2 regions of the Vibrio sp. THAF64 genome follow, and region 2 is predicted to be linked to the other one. Evidence: predicted binding sites of a transcription regulator. Region 2 holds the regulator's gene; the other holds the start of a gene.
What was found. The regulator MetJ, encoded in region 2, represses methionine synthesis genes. The targets are predictions, from matches to a motif close to TTAGACNTNTANANGTCTAA.

Region 1 (9,897 bases), 1.0 Mb from region 2:
CTTGTTTAATTCGGCGAGTAAGTGATTACCAACCCTTAACTACGCCACCTTTAAAGATGTCTGAAGCGGCTGTGTATACTTCGTCTGTCTGGTAAGACTTAACGAAGTTTTGTACGTTTTCAGCTTCGACGTTATCTTCACGCGCAACAATCAGGTTTACGTATGGAGACTCTTTGTCTTCAACAAATACGCCATCTTTTTGTGGTGTCAGGTTAATTGAGCTTGCGTAAGTCGTGTTGATGATAGACAGAGCTACATCGTCAAGAGAACGAGGAAGCTGAGCGGCATCTAGCTCAACAATGGTGATGTTTTTTGGGTTCTCTGCGATATCACGCACAGTTGCTAGGAGGCCAACACCGTCGCGTAGTTTAAGCAGGCCTTGCTGTTCAAGAAGCAGTAGAGATCGACCTAAGTTAGTTGGATCGTTTGGCACTGCGATACGTGCACCGTCTTGAATTTCATCAACCGATTTCACTTGCTTAGAGTAACCCGCGATAGGGTAAACAAACGTATTACCAGCAATCGTTAGCTTGTAGCCACGGTCAGTCACTTGCTGATCTAGGTATGGTTTGTGCTGGAACGCGTTGATGTCGATAGAACCATCATCCAAAGCTGCGTTTGGCGTTACGTAATCTGTGAAAGTCACTAGCTCTACATCCAGACCGTATTTTTCTTTTGCAACTTTAGCTGCGACTTCTGCTACTTGAGCTTCAGCTCCCGCCATAACACCAACTTTAATCTTGCTAGTATCTGCTTGCTTTTCACCACATCCTGATAGGACAAGTGCAGAAGCAACTGCTGCGATGGCGAGTAGACCTTTTAATCCAAATTTCATGACTTTCTCCTTATTCGTATCTGTAAATTTATTATCTGTGATCGACGCGGCGCACAATTGCATCACCGATAGACTGAATGATTTGTACCAAAACAATAAGCATCACCACGGTTACTGCCATGATAACTACATCATAGCGATGGAAGCCGTAACGAATGGCGACATCACCTAAGCCGCCGCCACCAACCGTTCCGGCCATGGCTGAATAGCTGACTAAAGTGACCAACGTGATGGTGACTGAGTTCACTATCGTTGGCATTGCTTCAGGAAGCAGAACCTTGTTGATGATTTGCATCGGAGTAGCGCCCATCGATTGAGCCGCTTCCACTAAGCCTGTTGGTACTTCCAACAAAGCACCTTCAATAAGGCGAGCAACAAATGGGATCGCGCCGATAGTCAACGGTACGATAGCTGCTGTAGTACCAATAAAAGTGCCGACCAGAATTTTAGTGACTGGAATGATGGCAACCATTAATACTAGGAATGGCACTGAGCGGCCAACGTTGACGACAGCGCCTAGAATGCTATTAAGTTTGGTGTTCTCAAGTAGGCCACCTTTCTTCGTTGTATGAAGAATAACGCCCAGTGGAATACCAACGGCAAAGCCAACAATACCTGCCACTGCGACCATGTAGATGGTTTCCCAAGTCGCACCGATTAAAAGGTTACTGTTAAGGCTCAGCCACTCAGAAATTGTGTTAAAGGACATAACCCAGTACCTCTACTTTTACATTGTGTTCACGGAGGAATTCGATTGCCGCGTTGTCATCTTGCTCGTTACCAAACAGCTCAGCGACCATCATGCCGAATTTAACGCCACCGGCGTAATCAAGATCAGAACTTAGAATGCTGACATCAATATTGAATTTACGCGCGATCTGGCTGACGAGTGGCGCGTCTACAGTTGCACCAGTAAACTCAAGTCGAACTAATGGGTAGCTACCTTCAACACGAGTCTCTTGCAGGCGTGCCTGATAATCATCAGGGATAGATAGATCAAGCGTAGAACGGATGAACTCATGAGCCAGCTCTGTTTTCGGGTGGGCAAAGATTTCACCTACCGTGCCTTTCTCAACCAGTTCTCCGCCACCAATGATCGCCACTTCATGGCAGATACTCTTTACCACGTCCATTTCGTGGGTGATGAGCAGCATAGTGATATTCAGCTTACGGTTAATCTCTTTAAGCAGTTCGAGAATAGACTGCGTTGTCGCAGGGTCCAAAGCGCTGGTTGCCTCGTCACACAGCAATACTTTTGGATCAGAAGCCAGAGCTCGTGCGATAGCCACACGCTGCTTTTGGCCACCACTCAGGTTAGAAGGGTAGCTTTCTTGTTTATCAGAGAGGCCTACCAATTTGAGCAGTTCGGTGACTTTCTCATCGATTTGAGCCTTATCTTTGCCTGCAAGCTCTAGGGGTAGAGCAACATTATCGAACACAGTACGTGAAGATAGCAGGTTAAAATGCTGGAAGATCATGCCGATGTTACGGCGCGTTTCACTCAGTTCTGATTTGGACTGCTTAGTAAGATCAATACCGTCAACAATGATAGAGCCCGACGTTGGCGCTTCCAGCATATTGACACATCGAATAAGCGTACTTTTCCCTGCTCCTGATGAGCCAATTACACCGAATATCGTCCCCTGTGGGATATGAAGGTTGATGTCCTTCAGGGCATGTATTTCTTTGCTTCCTTGAAGAAATACCTTGTTTACTTGATTAATTTCTATCATCGAGAAATCCGCTATCAGACTGCTTTGGGAAAAAGTAGATAATTTTGAACTACCTCTCATTTAGTAGAGGATGCTATGGCTTTGCATTAATTGTGTCAATAGATATTTTTACGGCTAGACGTCTAAACGTTCATTTCAATCAAACAGATTAGTAATTAGATAGTGATGAAAGAAATAAAGCGTGTAATAATTCTGGTAATAAATAGTAGACAGAGAAGCAAATTTTGGCGAAACCAGCAGTCTTTTTGGATCGTGATGGCGTAATCAACGTCGACCACGGATATGTTCATGACGAGCACGACTTTGAATTTATTGATGGCGTGTTTGAAGCGACGAAAAAGCTCAAAGAGATGGGCTATATGCTTGTATTGGTGACCAACCAGTCAGGGATTGCTCGTGATAAATTCAGTGAAGATCGTTTCCTTTCACTAACGCAGTGGATGGATTGGAACTTTGTTGATCATGGCGTTGAATTTGATGGCTTCTACTATTGTCCACACCATGCAGAACATGGTCAGGGTAAGTACAAAGAAGATTGCAATTGCCGTAAACCTAAGCCAGGCATGTTCATTTCTGCTCGTGACTTTCTCAAAATCGATATGGCGAATTCTGTTATGGTCGGCGACAAGGCTGAGGATATGATGGCCGCAGAAGCCGCTGAAGTGGGTACGCGTATTTTAGTACGTACTGGCAAGCCTGTTACGGAAAAAGGTGAGGCGATTGCCTCTGTTGTACTGGACAGTATCAAAGAAGTCCCTGCCTACTTAGCGAAGTAAATTATCGAGAAAAGAGGTCGCTTGAGGCGGCCTTTTTTCTATTGGAGAGTTTGGATGAAAATGAATGCTTTGTTAGCGTTTCTGGCTGGAACGACACTATTTGGTTGCAGCCACTCAGCGATTGAGCGCGAAGCAGATGACACTTATCAATTCGTGACCTACCAGTGTGAATCAAACAAGCAGTTTGAGGTCGCCTATCTGATTGAAGAGCAAGCAGCGCTTTTACGTTTGCCTAAACATGACTACCGCCTCACTCAGGTCCCATCTGGTTCTGGTGCAAAATACATCCTAGATAATGGAACAAAGCCGATTCTTAATCCGGTAACTTTACACACCAAAGGTGATGATGCGCGGTTAGAATTAGGCAGAGTCGTTTACAAAAACTGTAAAACCCAATAGCGTTAATCTTCTGTACACTCTGCTTTGTCAATTGAGCGAATCCACAGCATTATGAATAAAAAACTGACAATCCTTGATATTGCGAAACTTTCTGGCGTTGGTAAATCTACGGTTTCCCGTGTGTTAACTAATGATCCTAAAGTCAAACCGGAAACTCGTGCCAAAGTTGAGCGTGTGATTGAAGAGTCTGGCTATGTGCCTTCTAAGTCGGCGCAAGCGATGCGTGGCGGTAGTCAGAAAGTGGTTGGGGTTATCATTTCGCGTCTTGATTCGCCATCGGAAAACAAAGCCGTCAGCAGCATGCTGCAAGTTCTCTACAGTAACGGCTATGACGCGGTGATCATGGAAAGCCAATTCGACCGCAAGATGACCAATGAACATCTCGACGTCCTGCGTAGGCGTAATGTTGACGGCGTGATTGTGTTTGGCTTTAGTGATTTTGACATTGAACGTCTCTCTAGTTGGCAACATCGTTCACTGGTGATTGCCATGGATACCGACGCAACCTCATCAATAAACTACGACAATACAGGCGTCATTCGCTGTGCGCTGGAACACCTTCAGCGCCAATCGGTGAGTGAGATTGCTTTTATTGGTGTTGATCCTTCAGACCGAACTACTGGGCAGATTCGTCTCAATGCATACTTAGATTGGTGTTCAGAGCGGCGATTATCCCCTAACTACCAAACAGGTCATCTTCATCACGAAAGTGCTTATCAGCTGGTGGATAAAGTGTTGAATCCAACCACACAGGCAATTGTGTGCGCCAGTGATACTTTGGCACTTGGTGTAATTAAGCGTCTTCAGGAGTTGGATAGGGAAGACGTGATGGTGACTGGTGTCGGTGGTAATGAGCTGCTGTCTTTTCTATTTCCGAGAGTATTCAGTATTGACCCGGGTTATGCTCAGGCTGGAGAAAGAGCTGCCAAGTTATTGATTTCTCAGCTTAATGGAGAGTCTGAACTGGTGCACCTCACTCAGGAACCAATCCTGAGTTAAGCCTCTCTTTTCTCTATGGTTTAAAATTATACTGTGATCTCATTCAATTAATGGGATTGTTCCCATTTATCTGTTTCGATAGATTTGACAATATAATAAATACAAATGGGAATGTTCCCAAATTAATTATAACTAACCTTTTGATCAGAGAGTTCTGATCTGAACGAGAAACCAATTTAGGGTGGACAAGGATATGAGTAAGATTGCGAAACAAGAGGTTGAGCGTCTGATAGAACTGGTTGGCGGTCGCGATAACATCGCCAGTGTAAGCCACTGTCTGACGCGCCTTCGCTTTGTGTTAAATGACACGAGTAAAGCCGATACTAAAGCACTGGAAGCATTGTCGCTGGTGAAAGGCTGTTTCACTAATGCGGGTCAGTTTCAAGTTGTTGTCGGTACTGAAGTTGATGAAGTGTATAAAGTTCTGATTGAACTGTCGGGTAAGTCTGAAGCGTCGAAAGATGAATCCAAACAGGCTGCACGTCAGAATATGAACATTTTGGAACGTGGTATCTCCCATCTTGCTGAAATCTTTGTACCACTGTTGCCAGCAATCATTACAGGTGGTTTGATCTTGGGCTTCCGCAACGTGATTGGCGACATCAAGATGTTTGATGGTCAATCATTGACGGAAATCAGCCAATTCTGGGCGACTGTTCACAGCTTCCTATGGTTAATTGGTGAAGCTATTTTCTTCTTCCTGCCTGTTGGCGTGTGTTGGTCAACAGTGAAGAAACTCGGTGGTACACCGATTCTCGGCATTACGCTTGGTGTCACTTTGGTCTCTCCTCAGCTGATGAATGCGTACCTGATTGGTAAGCAAGTGCCAGAAGTGTGGGACTTTGGCTTATTTGCTATCGAGAAGGTGGGCTATCAGGCTCAGGTTATTCCAGCCATGTTAGCGGGTATCGCGTTGGCGTTCATCGAAACGAACCTTAAGCGTATTGTTCCTTCTTACCTATATCTGGTTGTTGTTCCTTTTGTTTCTATCATTGTCTCTGTTGTATTGGCGCATTCTCTGATTGGCCCGTTCGGTCGCGTATTGGGTGATGGTGTGGCGTTTGCCGCGAAAGCAGCAATGACGGGTGATTTCGCTGTGATTGGCTCAATGGTGTTTGGCTTCCTGTATGCACCTTTAGTGATTACCGGTATTCACCATACAACCAACGCTGTTGATCTGCAGTTGATGCAAGACCTAGGTGGTACTCCAATCTGGCCTCTGATTGCGCTGTCTAACATTGCTCAGGCATCAGCGGTTGTCGGTATCATCATCATCAGTAAGAAACACGGTGAGCGTGATATCTCAGTACCTGCGGCTATCTCTGCTTATCTAGGTGTCACCGAGCCAGCGATGTACGGTATTAACCTTAAATACAAATTCCCAATGCTGAGTGCGATGATCGGTAGTGCTATTGCAGCAGCGATCTGTGGTAGTGCCGGTGTTATGGCTAATGGTATCGGGGTGGGCGGCCTGCCGGGCATTTTGTCTATCCAACCACAATTCTGGGGCATCTACGCGATTGCAATGCTGGTGGCGATTGCACTGCCAGCAGTATTGACCCTGTTCTTCTACAAGCGTGCACAAATGAAAGGTGAGCTAGAGCCTGCAAACGCTTAAGCGCAAACAAAAAGGAGCGATCGCAATTCGGCGATCGCTTCTGCTATTTTTTCGATTTTTATTTTTTGGTAAGTGAGTTTAGCAATGACAACAATCACAAATGATGCGAACTGGTGGAAAACGGCTTCGATATATCAGATTTACCCGAAGAGCTTCTGTGATAGCGGTAGTAAAGGAACAGGGGATATTAAGGGCATCATTTCTAAGCTCGATTACTTAAAATTGCTCGGTATTGATGCCATTTGGCTAACACCAGTCTATCAGTCTCCGATGATTGATAATGGTTATGACATCTCAGACTACTACGCTATTAACCCTCAGTTTGGCAGTATGGACGATTTTGAATGTCTGCTTGATGAAGCACACCAGCGTGGTATTCGTATCATCATGGACATTGTCGTTAACCACACTTCTACCGAGCACGCTTGGTTCCAATCTGCGCTGGGGGATAAGAGTAGCCCATACCGTGATTACTACATTTGGAAAGATCCGGTTGCAGGTGACGTTCCAAACAACTGGCAGTCCAAGTTTGGCGGAAGCGCTTGGGAAATGGATGAGCAAACAGGCCAGTATTTTCTGCACCTCTTTGCCAAAGAGCAAGCGGATCTTAATTGGGAGAACCCGACAGTTCGTGAGGAAGTGAAAAAGGTCATCAGCTTCTGGGCTGAGAAAGGAGTGGATGGCTTCCGTCTTGATGTGATTAACCTAATTTCTAAGCAGCAAGATTTCCCGAATGATGATATTGGTGACGGTCGCCGCTTTTACACAGATGGCCCTCGTGTACATGAATACTTGCAGGAAATCAGCGAAGCTGTGTTCCAAAAATATGGCAGCGTTACGGTTGGCGAAATGTCATCTACCACATTGGAACACTGCCAGCAGTATTCCTCTCTGGATAACAAAGAACTGTCGATGGTGTTTAACTTCCACCATCTCAAAGTGGATTACCCAAATGGCGAGAAATGGACCAAAGCGCCTTTTGATTTCTCACAACTAAAGCAGATCTTTAACCATTGGCAAACTGGATTGAACGGCAAAGGTTGGGGAGCACTGTTCTGGTGTAATCATGATCAGCCACGTGTCGTTAGCCGTTTAGGTGATGACAAAAACTATCGAGTGGAATCCGCTAAAATGTTGGGAGCCTCTGTCCATATGATGCAAGGTACACCATACATTTATCAAGGGGAAGAGATTGGGATGACCAATCCCGGCTATAGCTCGATAGAGCAATACCGTGATGTGGAAAGCACCAATATGTATGACATCATGGTCAACCAGCAAGGTGTCAGTAACGAAGAGATGATAGATATTCTGGCTCAGAAGTCCCGTGATAACTCACGTACACCAATGCAATGGAATGACGAGCAGTATGCTGGTTTCTCTCAGGCTCAACCTTGGTTGGCGGTGGCAGAAAATTATCCTCAAGTGAACGCAGCTAAAGCCGTTGATGACAGTGATTCGGTTTTTTACTTCTATCAGAAGTTAATTCAATTGCGCAAAGAAATTGAAGTTATCACGACAGGGGACTATCAAGATCTGTATCCGAATCACGACCAGATCTTTGGCTATCAACGTAAGAGCGCCAAACAGACGCTGATTTGTCTCAACAACTATTATGGCGTGGAAGCACAATGTGCACTACCAGAGTCCTTCAAGGTGGACTGTGCTAAATATGTATTAGGCAACTACGCTTTGCCTGAATCCGTTGCTCAAACTCAAACTCTACGTCCTTACGAGACACGCATTATTTTAATTGAAGAGTAAACACACCCCCTATAGTGTTTTCTTCATTGCCTCGCTTGTGCGGGGCATTTTTTATGCGTAACTGGAAAGTAGAAACGAAAAAAGCCAGCTCAATGAGCTGGCTTTTTGCTGATATGGTGGAGGGGGACGGATTCGAACCATCGAAGGCAGTGCCAGCAGATTTACAGTCTGATCCCTTTGGCCACTCGGGAACCCCTCCAGGGTATTTTTATCCTTAACTGATGTTTTCCCAACACAACAATCAAGCGTTCAATATGGTGGAGGGGGACGGATTCGAACCATCGAAGGCAGTGCCAGCAGATTTACAGTCTGATCCCTTTGGCCACTCGGGAACCCCTCCAGGGTATTTTTATCCTTAATTGATGTTTTCCCAATACAACAATCAAGCTTTCAATATGGTGGAGGGGGACGGATTCGAACCATCGAAGGCAGTGCCAGCAGATTTACAGTCTGATCCCTTTGGCCACTCGGGAACCCCTCCAGGGCTTTTTATCCTTAACTGACGTTTTCCCAACGCATCAATCAAGCATTCAATATGGTGGAGGGGGACGGATTCGAACCATCGAAGGCAGTGCCAGCAGATTTACAGTCTGATCCCTTTGGCCACTCGGGAACCCCTCCAGGGTGTTTTTATACTTAAGAAATGATTTCCCAACACATCACTCAAGTGCGGAGCGCATCATAGCAAACTCGCTAAACCTGTAAAGCCTTTTCTTATGATTTTGAATTGAATGCTGGCTTTTTGGGCAAAGATGCCAGTAATTAACCTAAAAGCTCACGTAATCAACGTCTAAACTTACAGTTTATTGCTCTCTCTTTACATTACTTGACGTTTCCAGCGCGGTTTAACGAGTACAATGTACGGAGTTTTTTGAGGCAGAATTTAAACATGAAAAATAAAATTATTCTGAGCATTTTGTCGTTGTCTATTCTGGCCGCAGCACCTGGTGTGCAGGCTAAACGACAAGGTCCACAGACAGTTACTGTGGTGACTGAACAGGTCCAGGTTCATCAGGTTTCTCAGTCACTGTCTTTAGTTGGAAAGCTGGAAGCCGAGCAATCTGTTGTGGTCTCTTCGGAAGTGACTGGAAAGGTGGATGTCATTGCTGTTAAGGCGAATCAGGAGGTCAAACAAGGCCAGATGCTGATTCAGCTTAACGATGATAAGGCCAGAGCCAGCGTGGCGGAGGCTCAAGCGTACCTGAAAGATGAAGAACGCAAATTGAGAGAATTTGAACGTTTGGTGACGCGCAATGCGATTACTCAGACAGAAATAGACGCGCAGAAAACCAGCGTAGAAATCGCTAAAGCACGTCTTGATGCCGCGAATGCTAACTTGAGTGACCTACATATTACTGCACCGTTTTCCGGCACGGTTGGCTTTGTGGATTTCAGCTTAGGCAAAATGGTCAGTGCGGGTGATGAATTAGTGGCACTGGATGATCTTTCAGTAATGCAGTTAGATTTACAAGTGCCGGAGCGCTATCTATCTCAGATCTCTAAAGGCATGAAAGTAACATCAAAGACGGCAGCATGGAATGATGCTGTGTTCAGTGGCGAAGTCGTGGGTATCGATTCACGAATCAATGAAGAAACCCTTAACTTAAGGGTTCGTATCCACTTTGACAATCCGAAACAAAGCCTCAAACCGGGCATGTTAGTGGCTGCGGATATGGATTTTCCTCCAATGGAAGCGCCGATTATTCCTGTTCAGGCACTCGAATATTCTGGCACCAAACGTTACGTCTACGTGGTTGGTGACGACAACAAAGC
Region 2 (9,897 bases):
GAATAGGGGAATGAATTAAACGCGCAGGATTTTAGCATAGTTGCAAGTAAACGTTTGCCATTTTCGCCCAGCGGAATTGAACTCGATCAAAATGAGGTGAAAATCGACAAAAAATTTGGCCTCAGCGCTTCTCCGTCAGTGCATTGTCAATGTATGCTGTTTTTTTGACCGAATGGTGCGAAATATAGAATATAGGGCGTGTTTATCACTCTCTGCCTGAGTAGAATGAGGACATTAGGTGGAGAAAGCTCTTCACAATAACCGGACAATACAAGGTAGGCTAAGATGTCTTTTGAAGTACTAGAAAAACTAGAAGCGAAAATCCAAACTGCAGTTGACACCATTGCACTTCTACAAATGGAAGTGGAAGAGCTGAAAGAAGAAAAAGAGAAGCTGGCAGTAGAAGCAAATGAGCTTCGTTCTAGCCGTGAAGAGATCGAACAAAAAGCGCAGCAGATGCAACAAGAGCATTCAGCTTGGCAGGAGCGTATTCGTAACCTGCTAGGTAAGATGGACGAAGTTGAGTAAGCATCGTCTAATGACAAAAAGGGTGGCCATGGCCACCCTTTTTGGGTTTTTAGAGGATAATGAGGGCTCAGGTTACACTTGAGGGCGCACGCCTAACGTATGGCACAGCGCGTAGGTCATTTCTGCGCGGTTTAGTGTGTAGAAGTGGAAGTCTTTCACACCTTCACGGCTCAGCACTCGAATCATATCGATGGCTTGGCTTGCGCCAACCAGCTGACGTGTCGTCGGGTCATCATCCAGACCTTCAAACTGTTTCGCCATCCAGCTTGGTACTTTAACGTTGTTTTGAGCGGCAAAGCGTGACGCTTGCTTAAAGTTCGAAACCGGTAAAATACCCGGTACGATTTCAACGTCGATGCCTGCTGCAACACAGCGATCACGGAAACGAAGATAGCTTTCAACGTCAAAGAAGAACTGAGTAATAGCGCGGTTTGCGCCTGCATCGACTTTACGTTTGAGATTGAGTAGATCCGCCTGTGCACTTTTGGCTTCTGGGTGCACCTCAGGGAAAGCGGCAACGGAGATATCAAAATCATGACGCTCTTTTAGAAGTTTCACCAGATCGGAGGCGTACATTTCTGGTTTACCGCCGCCCGGTGGGATGTCACCACGCAGCGCGACGATGCTCTGAATACCGTTTGCCCAGTAATCATCAGCAATGCGTGCTAGCTCTTCACGTGACGCGTCAATACATGTTAGATGAGGAGCGGCAATTAGCCCTGTTTCAGCTTTAATTTCTTTAATGATGGAATGTGTGCGGTCACGTTCACCTGAGTTCGCACCGTAAGTGACGGAAACGAATTTAGGCTTTAGCGTTTTGAGGCGATGGACTGAGTTCCATAGGGTTTCTTCCATCTTTTCACTGCTGGGTGGAAAAAACTCAAATGACACATTGATGTTGTCAGAAAGTTCCGCAATATTCTGGTTTAAGGCATCTATATGGCCGGCGTGCGTATATCCCATCTTACTCTCTCCATGTGGCAACTGGACCACAAAACTCAAATCCTCAAATCGACGTTTAGACGTCTATATGTCCACAGGATGTATTGAATACGATTTAAAGTCAACAGTACGATTATGAATTTTTTTCAAGTTAAATATTAGACGTTTTCAACTTGAAAGGTAATGGTATGACTGAGAAAGAAAAAGCGCAGCTAAGAGCTGCGCTTTAGTCAATTATAAGAAGCTGGAAAGCAGATTGAGGTCTGACTGAATCGCACCTGCGGTTACCTCTCGGCCTGCGCCGGGGCCGCGAATAACCAGTGGGTTATCCTTGTACCATTTGCTTTCGATGGCGAAGATGTTGTCACATGGCAGCAAATTAGCCAGAGCATGTTCTTTACTTAGCGCTTCAACACCGACCGTTGCTGAACCGTTCTTCTCCAGTCTTGCAACGTAGCGCAGTATCTTGTCTTCGCGCTGAGCTTTCTCTAAACGCTTGGCTAACAGCTCACTTAATAGTTGGCTTTTATCGAGGAAATCGTCCAGCGACAGATCGGCAAGCTCAGCAGGAACCAGACTTTCCACTTTAACCGCTTCTGGTTCCAGATCGAGCCCGGCTTCACGCGCTAAAATAACTAGCTTACGCATTACATCAGAGCCATCCAGATCGCAGCGCGGGTCCGGTTCAGTCAAACCTTGCTGCCAAGCGAGATCCACTAGTTCTGCAAAAGGTACATTACCGTCATACTGCTGAAACAGCCAAGAAAGCGTGCCAGAGAAAATGCCTGATAAGGCATGAATGTCATCGCCACTTTCACGTAAGTCCTTCACCGTGTGGTTAATCGGTAAACCAGCTCCGACAGTTGCATTGTAAAGCCAGTGGCGGTTTATCTTGGCAAAGGCATCTTGCACCTGATGATAATAATCACTGGATGCGGAGCCAGCGACTTTGTTGGCAGAGATAAGGTGCATGCCTTGTTCTGCGATGTTCAGGTAGCGCTCGGCCAGTTGCTGGCTAGCCGTCACATCGAGCACAACGACATCATCGTAGCCCTGAATCGCGCCAAGCTTTCTTACCCACTCATCGCCTTGATACTCAATCGCTTCTTCTTCGTAGTGAGCGCTGACGGTGCTGGCATCAATACCTTTAGGATTGAACCAGTAGTTTTGACTGCCAACGACAGCAACCAGTTCGAAGTTCATGCCGCGACGTTTTTCCAGCTCGGCTTTTTGCTCAGCAAAAAGTTCAAGCCAGCTTGAGCCAATATTACCTTTGCCACACAAAGCGATACCAACGCGCTTTTGAGCCTGGAACAGTTGGCTGTGGATCGATTTGACCAGAACAGAAGTATCTGTACTGCGCAACACTGCGACCAAGCTTAATCCTGACTGAGATTCTGAAATAAACTCCACAGGAGAAGACTTAAGCTTCTGGTAGAAACCGTAGCAGTGGTTGGCATTTTTAGTTACACCTGCACCGACTGCTGCAATCAACGAATAGCCCTCTTTGAGCTTAATTTCAGCTTCTATCGCGGCGTCTTGGAGGTATTCGAGTGCGCCGCCTGCAATCTCAGCGGTATACGCTAAGCGCAGCGTTTGTTGGTCTTCCTGTGTTTCATAGGTCAGTGGCTCAAGTTGAGCGCGTTTCAGCCCTGCAAGTGTTTCTTGTTCAAGGCGACTGAAATCGTGGCCAGAGGCAAAGTTGAGTTGGATTAGCAGCACTTCTTTCAATGAAGAAATGATTTTAGCGCCGCGACCTGAGGCCAGCACGCGTTCAATGCGTGTGGAGCCATCTTCTGGCTCATAGCTGCAACGCAGGTGTAAATCCATCGCACTTTGTGCGACCGGCTGAAGGGTGCGGCTGTGCAGGACTGGTGCCGCAAGTCGGGCTAATTCGCTGGCTTCGTCTAGGCGAAGCAATGGCAAAAGACACGCATCAGAGACTAAACGCGGGTCTGCGCTGTAGACACCCGCAACGTCACTCCAGATGGTCACGCGTTTTACTTCGGCTAGCGCACCAATGACGGTGGCGGAGTAATCTGAACCATTACGACCAAGCAGAACGGTATGGCCTTGCTCATCCTGTGCCATAAATCCTGTGATCACAACACGGTGATGGGCGTGTTGAGCGAGCACTTCTTTGATCAGTGGATAGGAGGTGCCCCGGTCAACTTCAGGTTGTGTGCCTGCTTCGGCACGTAGGAAAGCTCTTGCATCCTGAGCGACAGCCTGTAGATCATTTTGATTCAGTAATGCCGCCAGCAATCGAGAAGACCAAACCTCTCCGTGACCTAAAACGGCTGCGCGCTCGGCCGTCGTTAAGGGAGCCGTTAGCTCACCCAGTGTGCTGAATTCGTCGTTGAGTGTGGCAAGAAGCTGCTGTTGGCTTTCACCTTGTAACAGGTCTTCGACCAGCTGTACCTGAAACTGACGTAATGACTGCAAAGCTTCGTGGGCGAGGCGGCCATCTTTGTTCAGTGAGTCTAAAAACTCAATCAAACGATTGGTGGTCTTGCCTGCCGCTGAGACAACAATTAAATCTTCTTGATTAGAATATTCTTTGAGAATACTAACTACGCGGCGGTAACACTCTGGATCCGCGAGGCTACTGCCGCCAAATTTATGCAATTGACGCTGCTGGCTCATGACAACGCCTCCTGAGTTTTACTGAATGCTTGATCTAGATCGGCTATCAGGTCATCAGCGTCTTCGAGGCCGACAGAAAGGCGGAGAAGCTGTTGTGAGACTCCGGCTTCTGCTAATGCGGCTTCACCCATTGCTCTATGTGTCATTGACGCTGGGTGGCAAATCAGGCTCTCCACGCCGCCAAGTGATTCGGCGAGTGAAAACAGTTCTAGCTCACCAACAAAGTGTTTGAGCTGTTCAAAGCTGCCTGCAAACTCAAAGCTGAGCATAGAGCCGAATCCAGACTGCTGCTTTTTCGCAATCTCATGGCCCGGGTGTTCAGGCAAGCTTGGGTGATAGATGTTGCCAACCAGAGACTGAGATTGCAGGTAGTTGAGAATGTGTGCTGAGCTTTCTTCATGCACTTTCATGCGCGCACCCAAGGTGCGAATACCGCGTAATGTCATGTAGCTGTCGAATGGTGTGCCGGTAGCGCCGATACAGTTACCCCACCAAGCAAGATCTTCAGCATGCTGCTCAGTTTTGGTGATTACCACGCCACCTATGACATCAGAATGACCGTTAATGTACTTGGTTGTCGAGTGAATGACGAAGTCAGCGCCGAGTTCAAGAGGCTTTTGGAACACAGGTGTCAAAAAGGTATTATCGACGCCGACCAGAGCACCAACCTGGCGGGCTTTTTCACATACTGCAGCAATGTCGACTACTCGAACCAAAGGATTAGACGGTGTTTCCAACAGAATCAGTTTAGGTTTCTTTGCTATAGCGTCGTTCAGGGCTTTTTGATCTGATTGATCGACAAACTGAACCTTGAAGTCACCTTTCTGAGCGCGGGTGTTAAATAAACGGTACGTACCGCCGTAGCAATCGTGTGGCGCGATGATCAGGTCATCTGGGCCAAGAAATGCAGAGACCCATAAGTTTAACGCTGAGGTTCCACAGTTGGTCACTACCGCACCTTTACCGGACTCCAGCTCATACAGAGCTTTTTCTAATAAGCCACGGTTTGGGTTACCCGAGCGAGTGTAGTCATATTTTGGCACTTCGCCGAAGGCGGGAAATCCGTAGTTAGTCGAGAGGTAAATAGGTGGCACAACGGCGTGATGCTGAGTGTCTGACTCGATACCAGTACGTACCGCGATTGTGGCTGGTTTACGGGCGCTCATAAGTGTTTCCTTTCGAACTGTAGTGACTTGGCTGGAGATTACACTATACCTGTTTGCCGGATGTTAGATATATGTTATTCCAATCGTATATCTCTTCACTTTACTTCTCATTTTTTAAGACGTCAACACTTCTAGACGTCTATATGTCTTTGCTTGTGGCCATAAATCCCGCTAAAATTACGCTTTCTAATTTTATACATAATGAATCATAAAGGTGCGCAATGGCAGATTGGAACGGCGAATACATTAGTCCGTATGCTGAACATGGAAAGAAAAGCGAGCAAGTAAAGAAGATCACGGTTTCTATTCCATTGAAAGTATTGAAGGTTTTAACTGATGAGCGAACGCGTCGTCAGATTAATAACCTGCGCCATGCGACGAACAGTGAGCTGCTTTGTGAAGCGTTTCTGCACGCTTATACAGGCCAGCCATTACCTACCGATGAAGATTTGCGTAAAGACCGCCCAGATGATATTCCTGCGGAAGTGAAAAAACTCATGACTGAGATGGGCATTGAATTCGAAGCGTATGATGAAGAGTAACAACTGGCAGCGCGCCTGGTTTTTATTTTGCTGAAAACTAAAAAACCGCTGAATGTTCAGCGGTTTTTTAGTTGCCGAGAGGAACGCTTACGCTTCCATGTAATTCTCTGGCATTTCAATGCGAGCCACACCTGACTCTACTGCTGCTAGAGCAACTGCTTTTGCAACACGTGGCAATAGGCGAGAGTCCATCGGTTTAGGAATGATGTAACCAGGACCAAATTCCAGCTTATCCACGCCAGCGGCTTTCAATACTTCCGCTGGAACTTCTTCTTTCGCCAGTTCACGAATGGCATCTACCGCAGCGAGTTTCATTTCATCGTTGATTTCGCTAGCACGAACGTCAAGAGCACCACGGAAGATGAATGGGAAACACAGTACGTTGTTTACTTGGTTCGGGTAGTCGCTGCGACCTGTACCCATGATTAAATCATCACGAACTTCATGTGCCAACTCTGGTTTGATTTCCGGATCTGGGTTTGAACACGCGAAGACAACAGGTTTGTCAGCCATCAGTTTGAGTGCTTCAGGCGCAAGCAAGTTCGGACCAGATACGCCCAAGAACAGGTCTGCACCTTCGATAACGTCTTCCAGCGTACGCTTGTCAGTGTTATTCGCAAATAGTTGCTTGTATTCGTTGAGATCATCACGGCGAGTGTGGATAACGCCTTTGCGGTCAAGCATGTAGATCTTTTCACGCATTGCACCACACTTGATCAGTAGCTCCATACAAGCTACTGCGGCAGCGCCTGCGCCAAGACATACAATCGTAGCGTCTTCTAGCTTTTTGCCTTGCAGTTCAATCGCGTTAAGCATGCCTGCTGCGGTTACGATTGCTGTGCCGTGTTGGTCATCGTGAAAAACCGGCACATCACAGCGCTCAATCAACTGCTTTTCAATTTCAAAACAATCTGGCGCTTTGATGTCTTCAAGGTTGATACCGCCAAACGTATCGGCAATGTTAGCGACCGTGTCGACAAATTCTTCGATTGTGCGGTGTTTGACTTCAATGTCGATAGAGTCCAAACCTGCAAAGCGTTTGAACAAAAGAGCTTTACCTTCCATGACTGGCTTTGATGCCAGTGGACCTAAGTTACCAAGACCAAGAATTGCTGTTCCGTTAGAGATAACCGCTACCATGTTACCTTTAGAGGTGTATTTGTAGACATTATCTGCATTCTGTGCAATTTCACGTACAGGCTCAGCCACGCCTGGGCTGTACGCTAACGCCAGATCACCTGCCGTTTCGGCTGGTGTTGTCAGCTCAACCGAAATTTTACCTGCTGTTGGGTAAGCATGGTAATCCAGCGCTTGCTGACGGAATTGTTCTTCAGGGGATAGTTCTTGGCGATTGTCATCGGACATAGGTGTAGGTACTCGTTAATAATAATTAGGATAGGGGGTAATCCATTCTAGAGTAACTAAGTCAAGCTGCCTAGGTCAGAATGCGAGCTAAAGCAATAAAATGTGCTAAATGACTGGAGATAAGACCAGATGGGTAGAGATATGGCTAGCGAATATCAAACAGTGGAAGATATTACTCTGAATGAATAGCTGAAGAAGCAGATAACAAAAAAGGACGCCGTAGCGTCCTTTTCTCTTCATCTAAAAAGAAATTACTTCTTAGAAGAAAGAGCACCGAAACGCTTGTTGAAGCGATCTACACGGCCGCCAGTATCAACGATACGCTGCTTACCAGTGTAGAATGGGTGACATTTGTCACATACGTCTAGGTGGATTGACTCTTTAGTTAGAGTTGAGTTGAACTCGAAAGAGTTACCGCAAGAACAAGTTGCTTTAACTGCTTTGTACTCTGGGTGGATACCAGCTTTCATGGGAGAACCTCTAAAATAGGCCGTGTCGCTATCCGATTCTATGCCGGACACCACACGTAGTTAATAAAATTTCCTTTGGATACCGCTGTTCAAAAACAAGCCATATCACTAAGGCGCGATATAGTAATGAATACGGCCTCAGGGATCAACCGATTTACCAATAAAGTTGCTACTTTTTTAGCCGCTGATGTGTATCCATGCTAGAAATCGGCTTAGTGATGCTGTTGCTTCCCCGCTTAGCGCTTTTCCCTTAGACTAATTGCGTTCCTTTCATTTTGTTTTAAGCCTATATGCGACCGACGATTGCCCGAGTGGCCTTACCTGTACCGCTCGACAAACAGTTTGACTATCAGATTCCTGCTCACCTGTTTCCTATTATTGGTGGGCGCGTGTCTGTCCCCTTTGGTCGTCAGACGCTGGTCGGTGTGGTTACGGCGCTGGTGAATCAGTCTGAGTTCAGTTTTGACAAGCTCAAACCGTTAAAACAAGTGTTGGATTCTCAGCCTGTTTGGCCAGATAGCCTCTACGAGTTACTGCAATGGTGCAGTCAGTTTTACCAGTATCCTCTTGGAGACACCTTGCTCAATGCGATGCCAAGTGCACTTCGTAAAGGCAAAGAAGCCGATTTTGCAACGCTGGTGGAATGGCAGTTGACTGCAGCTGGGCGTAATCAGCTGATGTTAGGTTTTGGCCGAGCCGTCAAGCAAGCCAAAGTCATGCATATGCTTGAAAGTGGTTCAGTACCACACCAGCACTTCATTGATGAAGAAATCAGCTCTAGTGTTCTCAAAACCTTGCAAGAGAAAGGCTGGATTGAGTCGATAGAGTGCAAACCGGAGATGCGCGATTGGAGTCGGCAGGTTGAAGCGGATGTGGATAAGCCAAAGCTTAATGAAGAGCAGGCTGTCGCTATTGCGACCGTTAATAGCTTTGATGGCTTTGGTTGTTTCTTACTGGAAGGAGTGACCGGTTCAGGTAAGACGGAAGTTTATCTTAACCTTATCAAGCCAGTGTTGGAGAAAGGGCGGCAAGCTCTCGTTTTAGTACCGGAAATTGGTCTGACGCCACAAACCATTAACCGTTTTCGCCACAGGTTTGATGTGCCAGTCGAAGTGATTCATTCTGGGCTTAACGACAGCGAAAGATTGAACGCTTGGTTAAGTGCCCGAGATAAAGCCGCTGGCATCGTCATTGGCACACGCTCAGCACTACTGACGCCTTTTGCTGATCTCGGCATCATCATTGTTGATGAAGAACACGATGCTTCTTATAAGCAGCAAGACAGCCTTCGCTATCATGCGCGCGATGTTGCTGTGATGCGAGCCAACAAAGAACAAATTCCAATTGTACTAGGCTCTGCGACACCGGCATTGGAAACTCTGCATAATGCTTTATCGGGCAAGTACCACCATCTGACACTAACCGAACGCGCCGGTAATGCTGTACCGACGTCAAACAAGGTGCTGGATGTGAAAGGTCAGTATCTGGAAAGTGGTTTATCCGCCTCTCTGATTGCGGAAATGCGTCAACACCTCAGTGCCGGTAATCAGGTGATGTTATTCCTCAATCGTCGCGGTTTTTCGCCAGCCTTGATGTGCCATGATTGCGGTTGGATTGCAGAATGTAAGCGATGCGACGCTTACTATACCTATCACCAATACAGCAATGAGATTCGTTGCCATCATTGTGGCTCTCAGCAGCCAACGATTCATCAGTGTCAGGGGTGCGGATCGTCAAATCTGGTCACTGTGGGCGTAGGGACAGAGCAGCTTGAAGCGCAGCTTGGTGAGCTTTTTCCTGAATATCAAACCATTCGTATTGACCGTGACAGCACTCGGCGTAAAGGCAGTTTGGAATCGGCTCTTGGAGACATTCGCAGCGGCAAGTACCAGATATTGATTGGTACCCAAATGTTGGCGAAAGGCCATCACTTCCCTGATGTGACATTGGTAGCGCTGCTGGATGTTGATGGCTCGCTATACAGCAGTGATTTCAGAGCATCCGAGCGCTTGGCTCAGCTGTTTATTCAGGTGGCAGGGCGAGCTGGGCGAGCCAGCAAGCCCGGAGAGGTGATCCTACAAACGCATCACCCTGAACACAGCTTACTTCAGGCTCTGCTGACCAAAAGCTATCGACATTTTGCCGAGACCGCATTGCAGGAACGTAAGTTTGCCATGTTGCCTCCTTATACTTATCTGACCTTGTTCCGTGCTGAGGCGAATAACTCCCAGCATGTGG

Region 1: the regulator MetJ is predicted to act here: its motif matches at 2,675-2,694, upstream of metN (methionine ABC transporter ATP-binding protein MetN).

Annotation. Positions count from the first base shown of each region.
Region 1 covers NZ_CP045355.1:2,714,549-2,724,445, reverse strand. Annotated here, with positions in the region: gene FIU99_RS12705 (MetQ/NlpA family lipoprotein) at 26-835, opposite strand; gene FIU99_RS12700 (methionine ABC transporter permease) at 867-1,544, opposite strand; gene metN (methionine ABC transporter ATP-binding protein MetN) at 1,534-2,568, opposite strand; gene gmhB (D-glycero-beta-D-manno-heptose 1,7-bisphosphate 7-phosphatase) at 2,793-3,344, shown strand; gene FIU99_RS12685 (MliC family protein) at 3,405-3,743, shown strand; gene treR (trehalose operon repressor TreR) at 3,795-4,742, shown strand; gene treB (PTS trehalose transporter subunit IIBC) at 4,936-6,360, shown strand; gene treC (alpha,alpha-phosphotrehalase) at 6,445-8,124, shown strand; tRNA gene FIU99_RS12665 (tRNA-Tyr) at 8,239-8,323, opposite strand; tRNA gene FIU99_RS12660 (tRNA-Tyr) at 8,380-8,464, opposite strand; tRNA gene FIU99_RS12655 (tRNA-Tyr) at 8,521-8,605, opposite strand; tRNA gene FIU99_RS12650 (tRNA-Tyr) at 8,661-8,745, opposite strand; gene FIU99_RS12645 (efflux RND transporter periplasmic adaptor subunit) at 9,014-9,897, shown strand, end outside.
Region 2 covers NZ_CP045355.1:209,036-218,932, forward strand. Annotated here, with positions in the region: gene zapB (cell division protein ZapB) at 286-528, shown strand; gene metF (methylenetetrahydrofolate reductase) at 601-1,491, opposite strand; gene FIU99_RS00930 (bifunctional aspartate kinase/homoserine dehydrogenase II) at 1,705-4,116, opposite strand; gene FIU99_RS00935 (O-succinylhomoserine (thiol)-lyase) at 4,113-5,282, opposite strand; gene metJ (met regulon transcriptional regulator MetJ) at 5,504-5,824, shown strand; gene FIU99_RS00945 (malic enzyme-like NAD(P)-binding protein) at 5,912-7,189, opposite strand; gene rpmE (50S ribosomal protein L31) at 7,441-7,659, opposite strand; gene priA (primosomal protein N') at 7,950-9,897, shown strand, end outside.